DNA from 2 places in the Cyanobium sp. BA5m-21 genome. Region 2 is predicted to be linked to the other one. Evidence: predicted binding sites of a transcription regulator. Region 2 holds the regulator's gene; the other holds the start of a gene.

Region 1 (5,227 bases), on a different contig from region 2:
GACGCGTCGAAGACGGGGCACAGGCACTAGGGCATTAGGCAGTTGGCAAAACGCTAGGAGCGGCCCGCAGGAATGGCTGGGGATCCTGATCGCGGCGATGGCCCACCGGAATCGGCGTACCCTGGGCTGTGCCATCCGCTGGATCGAGACTGGCAGTGGCCTCCAGGGCCTGGCGCAGGCACCGAGCCGCATGCAGCGGCATATCCCGGGGCACGCTGATGCGATCGCGCAGGTAGCGCAGGGCAGGGGCAGAGCCCGCCGGTGCTGGCAGGGGCTTGGCGTGGATCAGGGCCGTGAGAGCTGTGCGGAGCGGGACATCGAAGTTTTCCGCTCCCAGGGGGCTGCGGCCAAGAATTGCCGCTCGGTGCTTGATCACCCGGCTGAGGGCAAAGGCTGCCGCATTGGCCGGTTCGGCCTGGCTGGTTTCCGGGTCGGGGCTGCCCAGGGGCCAGGGGCCCCGATCGATTTGAGTGGCTAGTGCTTGTTGGTTGGCATCTCCGCTGGCATAGCAGCCACCCATCTGGGGCGGTAGGTCGTGGGCATGGGTGTGGAAGTCGCTCTGGGTGCCTAAGTAGCTGGGGCGCTGCTCCAGCGCCTCAAACCAGCGGCCAATGGCCGGATGCTCGCTGCGCAACAGAAAGCCCTTGTAGTAGGCCAGGCTTGCAGCCATACGCTCCACGTAGGGCACGAACACCAGGTCAGCCGTGCCTAGCTCGCCAAGCAGAAAGGGCCCACTTTGCTGGCTGAGCGCCTGCTCAAAGTTGCCTGCAATGCGCTGAAAAGCCGCCTTGGCAGCGTGCTCTTGGGCGGACCGCAGCCCCGGGCTGCAGAGCCATTGGCACCATGCCCGGAACAGCAATCGCTCCAGTTGGCGCAGGGGCACCACCGCCGGGTCGTTCATGCCCAGTCCCAGGGGCCCGAAGGCCCCCTCGAGGGCTTCAAGAATGCGATCGCTCTCAGTGATCAGGCGGCCATCGAGCTCAAGCGCCGGCAGCATCCCCGAAGGAACTAGCCGTTTGAACCAAGCCTCCTTTTCGCCGTAGCAAAACATGGTGACCTTGCGAATCCGGTACGGGATCCGCTTCTCTTCGAGCCAAAGCCACACCTTCTGGCAGTAGGGGCACCAGGCGTGGTGGTCGCGGAACAGGGTGACCCGCACTGCCTCCTCCGGCTGGCCAAACAAACGCAGCCGGGCCTGGGCGCTGGTGGGACCGTTGACTGGATCGGCTGGGGACGCACCGAGGCGTTCGAGCTCGTGCCAATCGAGCACTCCCTCGGCTTTCGACTCCATGCCTATCGCTGCAGCAGCCTTGGTTCTAGGAGCTCGCGGGGTGCTCGGTGGCCTAACTAAGTTTCAAGAGCGAAGTTTCATACCAGAGATCCAATGTTCGACGCCTTCACCAAGGTTGTTGCCCAGGCTGATGCCCGTGGCGAATTCATTAACGCCGGCCAGATCGATGCCCTCGCAGCGATGGTTGCCGAAAGCAACAAGCGCATGGATACGGTGAACCGCATCACCTCCAACGCTTCTGCCATCGTTACCAACGCTGCCCGCGATCTCTTCGATCAGCAGCCCGCCTTGATCGCTCCAGGTGGCAACGCCTACACCAGCCGCCGCATGGCTGCTTGCCTGCGCGACATGGATATCATCCTCCGCTACGTCACCTATGCCATTTTCAACGGCGATGCTTCCGTGCTGGAAGACCGCTGCCTCAACGGCCTGCGTGAGACCTACCTCGCCCTCGGCGTTCCTGGCGCTTCTGTGGCAGAAGGCGTTCGCAAAATGAAGCAAGCTGCTATCTCGATCGCTAACGATCGCAACGGCATCACCCCTGGCGATTGCTCCGCCCTGATGTCCGAAGTTGGCACCTACTTCGACCGCGCTGCTGCTGCAGTCGGCTGATTGGGCACAAGCCCAGGAATGTCCCTCTGGCAGGAGCCCAACGGCTCAACCAGAGGGTTGTTTGGTTTCCGGTTGCACTGGAGATCAAGAGCCAAGGGATGGGGCCAGGCAGCTCAGCTGAAGACCTCAATAGTGAGCATCAGGGCATCAGTCACGAAGGATTGTTTCACTCAGCCGCAGACAACTAACTCGTGAACCGATCCAACCGTGAACGGATCCAACATCACAAAAATCTGAGGACCAGTCATGGAGTTGCCCAGTTGGCCCTCCAGACCCGCTCTGCCGTCGATCCTCGGCGGCACATTCGGCGGCTTCTAGTCAGCGACGTCCGTCCCAAGATTGGGCTGCCAGCCAACACAGGGCGGAAGGGATCAGCGTTCTGGTGAACGGTGTCATTTGCTACCCACAGGACTGCAGCGCTGCACGATTGTGGCCGGGTGAACATTAGAGGTCACCTTCCTTCATGGCCCAAGTCCCCATCGCTGGCGGCGGTCCAACCCCGCTCGCTGTCTTTGATCGATTCCGCACCCAGCTTCTCGCCAAGGTTCAGGAGCCTGAACTGAAGCGTTACGCCGTGATGCTGCTCGCCTTTGGTGCTGGCCTGCTGCCGCTGATGGCAGGCTCCGCCAAGGCAGCCTTGGCGAAGGTCCCCACCGACGGCGCCGACACCCTGCTGATGCTGATGGGTTCAGCACTGGTTCTACTTATGACCCCAGGCCTGGCGTTCTTTTACGGCGGCTTCACCCGCGCCAAGAACGTGCTCAACACCATGATGATGAGCTTTTTCCTGATGGGGCTCATCGGTGTCGTCTGGGTTGTGATCGGCTACTCCCTCTCCTTCGACACCGGCTTCGGCAGCCCCTTCATCGGTGGTCTCGGCCAGATGTGGCTCAACGGCGTGGGCGGTGAGCTCGGTGATGCTCCCTTAGCTGATGGTTTCGCCATCTCCGCTTCCTCCTTCGCCCTTTTCCAGGGCATGTTCGCGATCATCACCCCGGCGCTTATTTCCGGCGCCCTTGTGGAGCGGATCAACTTCAAGGCCTGGTTCTGGTTCTCCCTGCTCTGGAGCCTGTTCATCTACTGCCCCATGTGCAAGATGGTTTGGGGCGGTGGCTACATCGGTCCCTTTGGTGAGATCGGCGCCATCGACTTTGCCGGCGGCACAGTTGTTCACATTGCTGCAGGCGTGGCTGCTCTGGTGGCCACTGCGATTGTGGGTCCGCGCAGCGGCTTCCCCGGCAGCAAGCGTCCTCCCCACAACGTGCCCTTCATCCTCCTGGGTGCCGGCCTGCTCTGGTTCGGCTGGTTCGGCTTCAACGGCGCCAGCTACTTCGCTGCTAAGGGTGCCGGCTTCTCCTTCCTGACCACCACCCTGTCGGCCTCAACGGCCCTGCTCACCTGGTGCTTGATTGAGTGGTTCCTTGATGGCAAACCCACCGCCGTGGGAGCCGCCACCGGCGCCGTGGCTGGTCTGGTGGGCATCACCCCCGCCGCCGGCTTCGTCTACATGCCCCAGGCTTTGATTATCGGTGCGGCGACCTCCATCGCCTGCTATTTCGCAGTTCAGGTGAAGTCGGCTATCAACTTTGATGACTCCCTCGATGCCTTCGCCGTCCACGGCGTAGGTGGCACGGTGGGAGCCCTGCTCACCGGCGCCCTAGCCATCCCTGCCCTGGTGCCGGCCGACTACTTCCCCAAATCGGCAGCAATCCTCGCCAGCGGCGGCCACACCGCCCTGTTCGTGGCCCACGTCAAGGCCGTGCTGATCAGCTACGGGTTTGTCGGCATCGGCACCGCGGTCATTCTCTGGATCGTTGGCGCCACGGTGGGCCTGCGGGTCACTCCTGAGCAGGAAGAACGTGGACTCGACTTCGTCGCCCACGGGGAAGAGGCTTACGACCCCACGACCAACTGAAGCTGAATCACCATGAAAATGATCACGGCAATGGTCCGCCCTTCCAAGGTGGAAGCAATCAAAACAACCCTCGTCGGCCTCGATGTGGTCGGCATGACTCTTGTCGATGTCCGCGGTTTCGGGCGACAGAAGGGTCAGGTGGAGCGCTACCGCGGCAACGAGTTCACCGTGGACTTCCTACCCAAGTCCAAGATCGTTGTGGTGGTGACTGACGACAAGTTGGAAGCCACCCTCACTGCCATTCTCGAGGCCGCCCGAACCGGCGAAATCGGTGATGGCAAGATCTTCGTCACCCCCGTTGAGGAAGCCATCCGCATCCGCACCGGTGAGCGCGGCGACACGGCGATCTGAGCACCCACCTCTTGATTTGATGTGGTGTTTCCATCTGGGACACCTCAACTGCCCCCCATCCGGGGGGCTTTTTTTATGGCTGCTGACAATGCCACCAGCTTCCCTGGGTTTTTCGCTGAGCTGGGGAGCACCCTTCCGCCCAAGGACTTCACGCCATAGCGTGAGGAGCTCCAGCACTTCAGCTCCCCCCATGAACGAACACTTCGATTTGGTGGTGCTTGGTGCCGGCTCGGGTGGTCTAGCTGCTGCCAAACGGGCCGCAAGCTATGGCGCCAGGGTGGCGATCGTGGAGGGCGATCGGGTGGGCGGCACCTGCGTGATCCGCGGCTGCGTGCCCAAAAAGTTGCTGGTTTACGGCTCCGCTTATAAACACTTGCTTGCCGATGCAGCCAGCTATGGCTGGGAAATCGAGGGGATTCGCCGCAACCCCAGCACCCTGCTGGCCAATGTGCGCACCGAGGTGGGTCGTCTCAATCAGCTGCACCTCGGCTTTCTTGAAAAAGCGGGGGTAGAGCTGGTGCGCGGCTGGGGCTGCTTTGAAGACGCTCACACCATTGCCGTTGGCGAGCGCCGCCTGCGGGCCGAGCGCATCTTGATTGCGGTGGGGGGGCGGCCCCAGCGGCCAGCGATTCCAGGGGCAGAGCTTGGCTGGGTGAGCGATGAGATGTTTCTGCTGGAGCAACTACCGGAGCGCCTTGTGGTGGTGGGTGCTGGCTTCATCGCCTGTGAATTCGCCTGCATCCTCAATGGCCTTGGCGTGGCAGTGACCCAGCTGGTGCGCGGCAATCATTTGCTGCGGGGCTTTGATCTTGAAGCTGCCAAGGCGGTCCAGGAGGGCATGGAGCAAGAGGGTATTGAGATTCGCTTTGCCCACAGTCCTGCAGCCATCACTGGCAGTGCCGGCGACCTCAGCGTCCATACCGAGGCAGGCGAAATCATTCCTTGCGGTGGAGTGCTGCTTGCCACCGGCCGGCGCCCTTTCCTGGAGGGCCTGCGCCTTGAGGCAGCGGCTATCGCCACTGAAGCCAATCGCATTCCAGTGGATAGCGAGCAGCGCA
Region 2 (5,227 bases):
TCGGGGTGGTAATCGCAAGCCCGCCGGCAGCAGCCGCCTCCAGCCCCTAGGGGGCCAAAGCTGCCAGTAGCGCTCCCGGGCCGCCAGGGTGCTGCCGCTCTCATCCACCACAGCTAGCGCCAGCCGCTGCTGGCCAAGTTGGCTGCACCAGTCTTTGCTGCCGGTGCCATTGCCGAGCACAACCTGGCCAAGCCCCACTTGCTGCCAGCTTTTGAGCAGGGCGAGGCAGGCTTGTGGGGGCAGGATGGCAGCCTGCCGGATCTGGCCAACGGCAGGATCAGCCAGCACTAGACCGCATTTGCTGCGCCCGGGATCGAGGCCTGCCACCAGGCCCGCCGCAGCGCTCGTCATGGGCGGCGAGGGCCCGGACCCGATTGGGCGGGAGATGGGGCCGCCAACCAGCGCAATTCCGCTGCAATTGGGTCGGCGGTGCTGGCGCTGTTGATGGCGAGGGCTTCTAGTTGGGCAACCTGGCCCGGCTGGCGCTCGCTCAGCTCCCGGGCCAGCTTTTTAAAGCTGGCCGCATCGAACTGCAGCCCTTCCACCAATGTGCCCTGGCGCTGGGCTCGGGCATAGGCAGCGGCCAGCAGCAGGTTGAGTCGCCGCGAAACCGGCTCCAGGGCTGTGAGGTCGCCCTCGATCGTGGTGCTGGCCAGCACTTCACCTGCTTTAACTACTGGGCGGTTGGGGCGTAGGTCTGGGAAGGCAAGCACCTGGCGCTCGCCCCTCAGCACGTTGGCGGCCGAGAGAATGCTCACCACCCAGCTGCCGGGTTTGGCGAGCAGGCCTTCCAGCTTGCTGATGTCATTTTTGGGTACCAGCAGGATCTGGCGATCGGGGGGCTGGCCGGGCAGCACCCGCCTGAAGGCGTTGAGATTGGCCTGCTGCAGCAAGGCGGTGATCACCTCCTTGGCCTGCTCGGGGCGCTCAAGGGTCACCTTGGCGCTGGCCAGGGTCTGACCGCTGCTGAGCACCACGTCGCCGCGGCGCAGGGCAATCAGGTTGCCCTCCAGGTCTTTAAGTTCTTGGGCTCCGGCGCTAATCCGGCGGCGCACCTGGGCTAGTTCCGCTTCGGTGCGGCGGATTTCCGCATCCCGCCCCTTCACCTCCTGGCTGAGACGGCTGCGCTCCAGCTCCAACCGGTTGCGCTGGGTTAGAAGTGGCGCCAGCTCTTGGCGCAATTTGCTGGCGCGGGCTTGGGCCTGCTCAAAGCGCGTCTGAGCCTCGCGTTTGCCCTGTTCGGCCCGCGCCACCTGCAGGCGGCTGCTGGCTAGTTGGCTGTTGCTGCGGCTCAGTTCGCTGCGGCTGGTTTGCAGCCGTTGCTCCAGTCGATCGAGTTCAAACAGGCCCGTGCGCAGCCGCTCGCTTACCAGCAGCATCAGGCCGAGGGAGATGGCACTGATCAGGCTGCCAGTGAGCACTGTGATCAACACGGCGGTGCGGCGGGGCCGCATCCCCAACAGGCTCAAGCGCGCCTTGCCCACCAGGCTGCCGAGTCGGTCGCCCAGGGTGGAGAGCACTCCCCCCAGGGCGAGCAGAGCGAGGATCAGCAGCCAGCCCGTCACATACGTCCCCGGAGGGCCCCAGTATCCCTGGCCTTCAGCTGAAGCGCTTAGCTAGGGCGATTGGATCAAACACAGTGATCTTTTTGCGGTCGATCTGAACCAGCCCGTCGTTGCGCAGGTCGCCCAGCAGGCGAGTGATTGTGACGCGGGTGGAGCCAATCGCTTCGGCAATCGCCTGGTGGGAGAGGCGCAGATCAATCGTGATCCCTTCCGAGCTGGGAACGCCGAAATCTCGGCACAGCACCAGCAGGAAGCTCACCAGCCGCGAGCTCATGTCGCGGTGGGTGAGGGTTTCGATCATCGTTTCGGTCTGCAGTATTCGCGAAGACAGGCCCTGCAGCAGTAGCAAGCCCACGCTGGCGTCCTGCTCGATCGCACGGCGCACGGAGGTGGCTGGTGCGGTCACCATCTCGACCCTGGTGAAGGCAACAGCGTGATAGAAGCGATCGGAGCGCTGGCCGGTAAGCAGCGAGAGCACACCAAACAGGCTGTTCTCGCGCAACAGGGCCACGGTGATCTCCTCGCCTGATTCATATACCCGCGACAGCCGGACCGCTCCGCGCCGCAGCAGATAGACCCGCTCGGCTGGATCGCCGGGAAAAAAAATCGTTTTGCCCCGTTCGATCGTCTCGACACTGCTGCCGGCCAGGCCCCGGATCACTTCCAACAGGGTGGGGTTGCCCTGGCCGGCGCTGCCCATGCCTGCCACCACGCCAGGAGCACCCGTCGATGGGGTGTTGGCGGTACGGCTAAATCCGTGGGTAGCGCCAACCATCAAGGTTTTGGCAAGTGCCGGGACCCTAAGGATCACCCGGGGGGCGGCTTGTAGCAATACACACGGTTTGAGACGACACCGCCGGCGCCCCCTGCGCACCAGTACGTATGTTTCCGCTAGGGATGGTGTCGTTTGCTTGTGGAGCGGCTCGATCCCGCTACATTCAGCTCCGCGAGGCCATGGGCTGCTCGCGGCGCCCCAGGTCTGTTTTTCGATTTTCAAGGTTCTTATTCAGGTTGTTCATGACCGCGAGCTTGCCCGTCTCAGGCCTCACCTCCTCCTCCTCTGGAGCTGGTTTTCCGGCGGTCCAGCACCAACCTCAGCGCTCTGGCCATCGCCCTTTGGCTGTGGCGGCTGCCGCGTCCGCCCCTTCTGCTGCGCCGGCATTGCGGCTGGTGGCCCAGTCGGAGGGCTTACTGCAAATCCATACGGCGCCTTTCCGCGGCAGTTACGGAGCCGTGCTCAGCCAGGCCCTACGTAGTGCCGGCTTGGGTAGCCGGGTGCTAGTTACTCAGTTCCTTAAGGGCGGTGTAGATCAGGGCCTCGGCAGCAGCGTCTGGCTGTGTGGGCGACTGCAATGGCTGCGGCCCGGTGTGCCCGGCTGTCTGTCAGAGCCAGCTGCCCACCAGGGGCTCGAGCTGTTGGAGGCGGTGCGCCAGGTGTGGGCCTTCAGCCGCGAGCAGCTGCTCAGTGGTGCGGTGGATCTAATGGTGCTCGACGAGCTGGGCTTGGCTGTGGAGCTGGGCTACATCGAGCAGGCTGAAGTGCTGGCAACCTTGGAGCGCCGACCAGCCCATCTAGATGTCATTTTGACAGGGCCAGCCATGACTCCTGAGTTGATGGCCATGGCTGATCAGGTCACCCAGTTGCGCCGAGGCCTCTGATGCTGAAGAACGATCGCTGGATCAACGAGCAAGCTGCGGTAGGAATGTTGCAGCCGTTTCAGTCGAGCCTGGTGCGCCACCTCGATCCCGCTACGGCGGGCTCCCCGGTGCTCAGCTACGGCTGTTCTTCCTATGGCTACGACTTGCGGTTGTCGGCCAAGGAATTTTTGATCTTTCGGCATGTGCCTGGCACCGTGATGAACCCCAAGCGGTTCAACCCGGCGAACCTGGAGCCCGCTCCCCTGCGCGAAGACGAGGACGGATCCTATTTTATTTTGCCGGCCCATTCCTATGGCTTGGGAGTAGCACTGGAGAAGATGAAGGTGCCATCAAATATCACGGTGATCTGCCTGGGTAAGAGCACATACGCCAGGCTAGGCATCATTGTTAATACGACCCCAGCGGAAGCCGGCTGGCAGGGTCACCTCACCCTGGAGTTCAGTAATTCTTCGGGTGCTGACTGCCGCATTTATGCAAATGAGGGAATTTGTCAGCTGCTCTTTTTTGAGGGCGATCCCTGCGAGACAACCTATCAAGATCGGGCTGGTAAATATCAGCATCAGCCCGAACGGGTTACCTTGGCGCGTATCTAGTTCCCAGCAAAATGCCCCATAAGGCGAACCACCTGGCGCACCGAGAGGTGCGCCAGGTGGTTCGCCTTATGGGGCGAGCCTGGCTTTATGTAAGCGGCTCTTTTCATACCAGTCAGCAAATTGGGGTGTCCAAGCCTGTAGGTGGGGCCACATCAGATCACAGAGCTCACGGATCTCCTGCTGGGCATCGAGCTTCGCCCGCAGGTCAAGGAAGTGCAGAAATGCCCGCAAGGTGAAGCTCACCACGAAGTGCTGGCGGTAGTCGAAGGGCAGGATGCCGCGGGCGTGCTCCTCGGCGAAGCCAGCCGCCAAAAGGTCGCGGTAGCGAGCCGCCGCAGCCCTGCAGAGCTCTAGATCTATGTAGCGCTGCTCTTCTGTGTAGGCGTATTTTTTGCCTTGCCGGTCGCTATAGCTACCTATGGGCCGTAGATAGAACACCTCCTCCAGTTCCAGTTCACCATTGGCGGCCTTGCAGATGCGATCGCCGGTGTAGCGCATGGATTGCACGTCAAAGCTCACCCCCACCCGGTGTGTACGCGCCTGCTGCATCACTGAGTGGGGAAACCAGCCAACGTTGAGCACGATTTGGGCGTGTTCTAAGGGGCCGTAGTGACCGCGCTCGCCGGCGAGAAGTCGTTTGATGCAGATCTCCCCTGCTTTGCTCTCCTCGGGCCAGTTGGCGGAGTCTGCCGCCACAAAGCCCTCGCTGTAGTCCTGATGCATTCCCGCATAAACGCACTGCTGGGGGTTAGGCGTGGCGGCGATCAGGTCAACGCGGAAACGGGAATCCATGGCGGGCGTCAACCGTGGCTGCGGGGTCCGGCCATCGTGGCAGTAGCTGGCTCCGCTGCCGCAACTTCGCCAGCGGGTTGGCTCAGGTTGCTGACGGCACCCACTCCGGCCAGGGCCGGCAGGGGGGCGCCGGCGATCAGGGCGCTGCTGAGAGCGCGCAATTCGTTGAGGCTGCGGGCGCCAATCGAGCGGCCCACCGCTTCACCGGCAGCATTGAACAGCTCTAGTTGGGGAATGCCGTTGACGTCGTAGCGCTCCAGCTCCGGCTGCCAGCGCGGATTGTCAACGTTGAGCAGCACCACATCAAGCTGGCCGCGGTGTTGGGCTTCGATCGTTTCCATTGCCGGAGCCATGGTGCGGCAGGCGTCGCACCAGTCGGCGTAGAACTCCACCAGCGTTGGCTTGCCATTGCGCAAGGCCACGGGTAGATCCAGGGATTGGCGCGCCAAGCGTTCCAGTGGAGCCTCCGGATTCAGTCCGCCCCGGAACCACAGCAGGCCCGCTGCCAGTAGGGCCGCCAGCACGACTAGCAGCAGCCGTTCGCTTGGCCCCAGGCCGGAATTCGGGGTGGAGTTGGTCATGACTGCACTTTGCCAGTGCTTGCTAGCGTTTTGCGGA

The links. The regulator NtcA, encoded in region 2, controls nitrogen genes in cyanobacteria. The targets are predictions, from matches to a motif close to GTANCNNNNGNTAC.
Region 1: KBY72_RS03465 (ammonium transporter) is a predicted target of NtcA. The motif match lies at 2,293-2,306, and genes of this name have one in related genera.

Annotation. Positions count from the first base shown of each region.
Region 1 covers NZ_JAGQCO010000007.1:4,404-9,630, reverse strand. The annotation lists gene KBY72_RS03480 (DUF2808 domain-containing protein) at 1-21, opposite strand, end outside; gene KBY72_RS03475 (glutathione S-transferase family protein) at 35-1,291, opposite strand; gene KBY72_RS03470 (phycocyanin subunit beta) at 1,385-1,903, shown strand; gene KBY72_RS03465 (ammonium transporter) at 2,367-3,818, shown strand; gene KBY72_RS03460 (P-II family nitrogen regulator) at 3,831-4,169, shown strand; gene gorA (glutathione-disulfide reductase) at 4,360-5,227, shown strand, end outside.
Region 2 covers NZ_JAGQCO010000016.1:39,844-45,070, forward strand. The annotation lists gene KBY72_RS06840 (resolvase) at 1-351, opposite strand, end outside; gene KBY72_RS06845 (DUF3084 domain-containing protein) at 348-1,565, opposite strand; gene ntcA (global nitrogen regulator NtcA) at 1,600-2,340, opposite strand; gene KBY72_RS06855 (cob(I)yrinic acid a,c-diamide adenosyltransferase) at 2,583-3,224, shown strand; gene dcd (dCTP deaminase) at 3,224-3,817, shown strand; gene thyX (FAD-dependent thymidylate synthase) at 3,884-4,609, opposite strand; gene KBY72_RS06870 (thioredoxin domain-containing protein) at 4,618-5,190, opposite strand.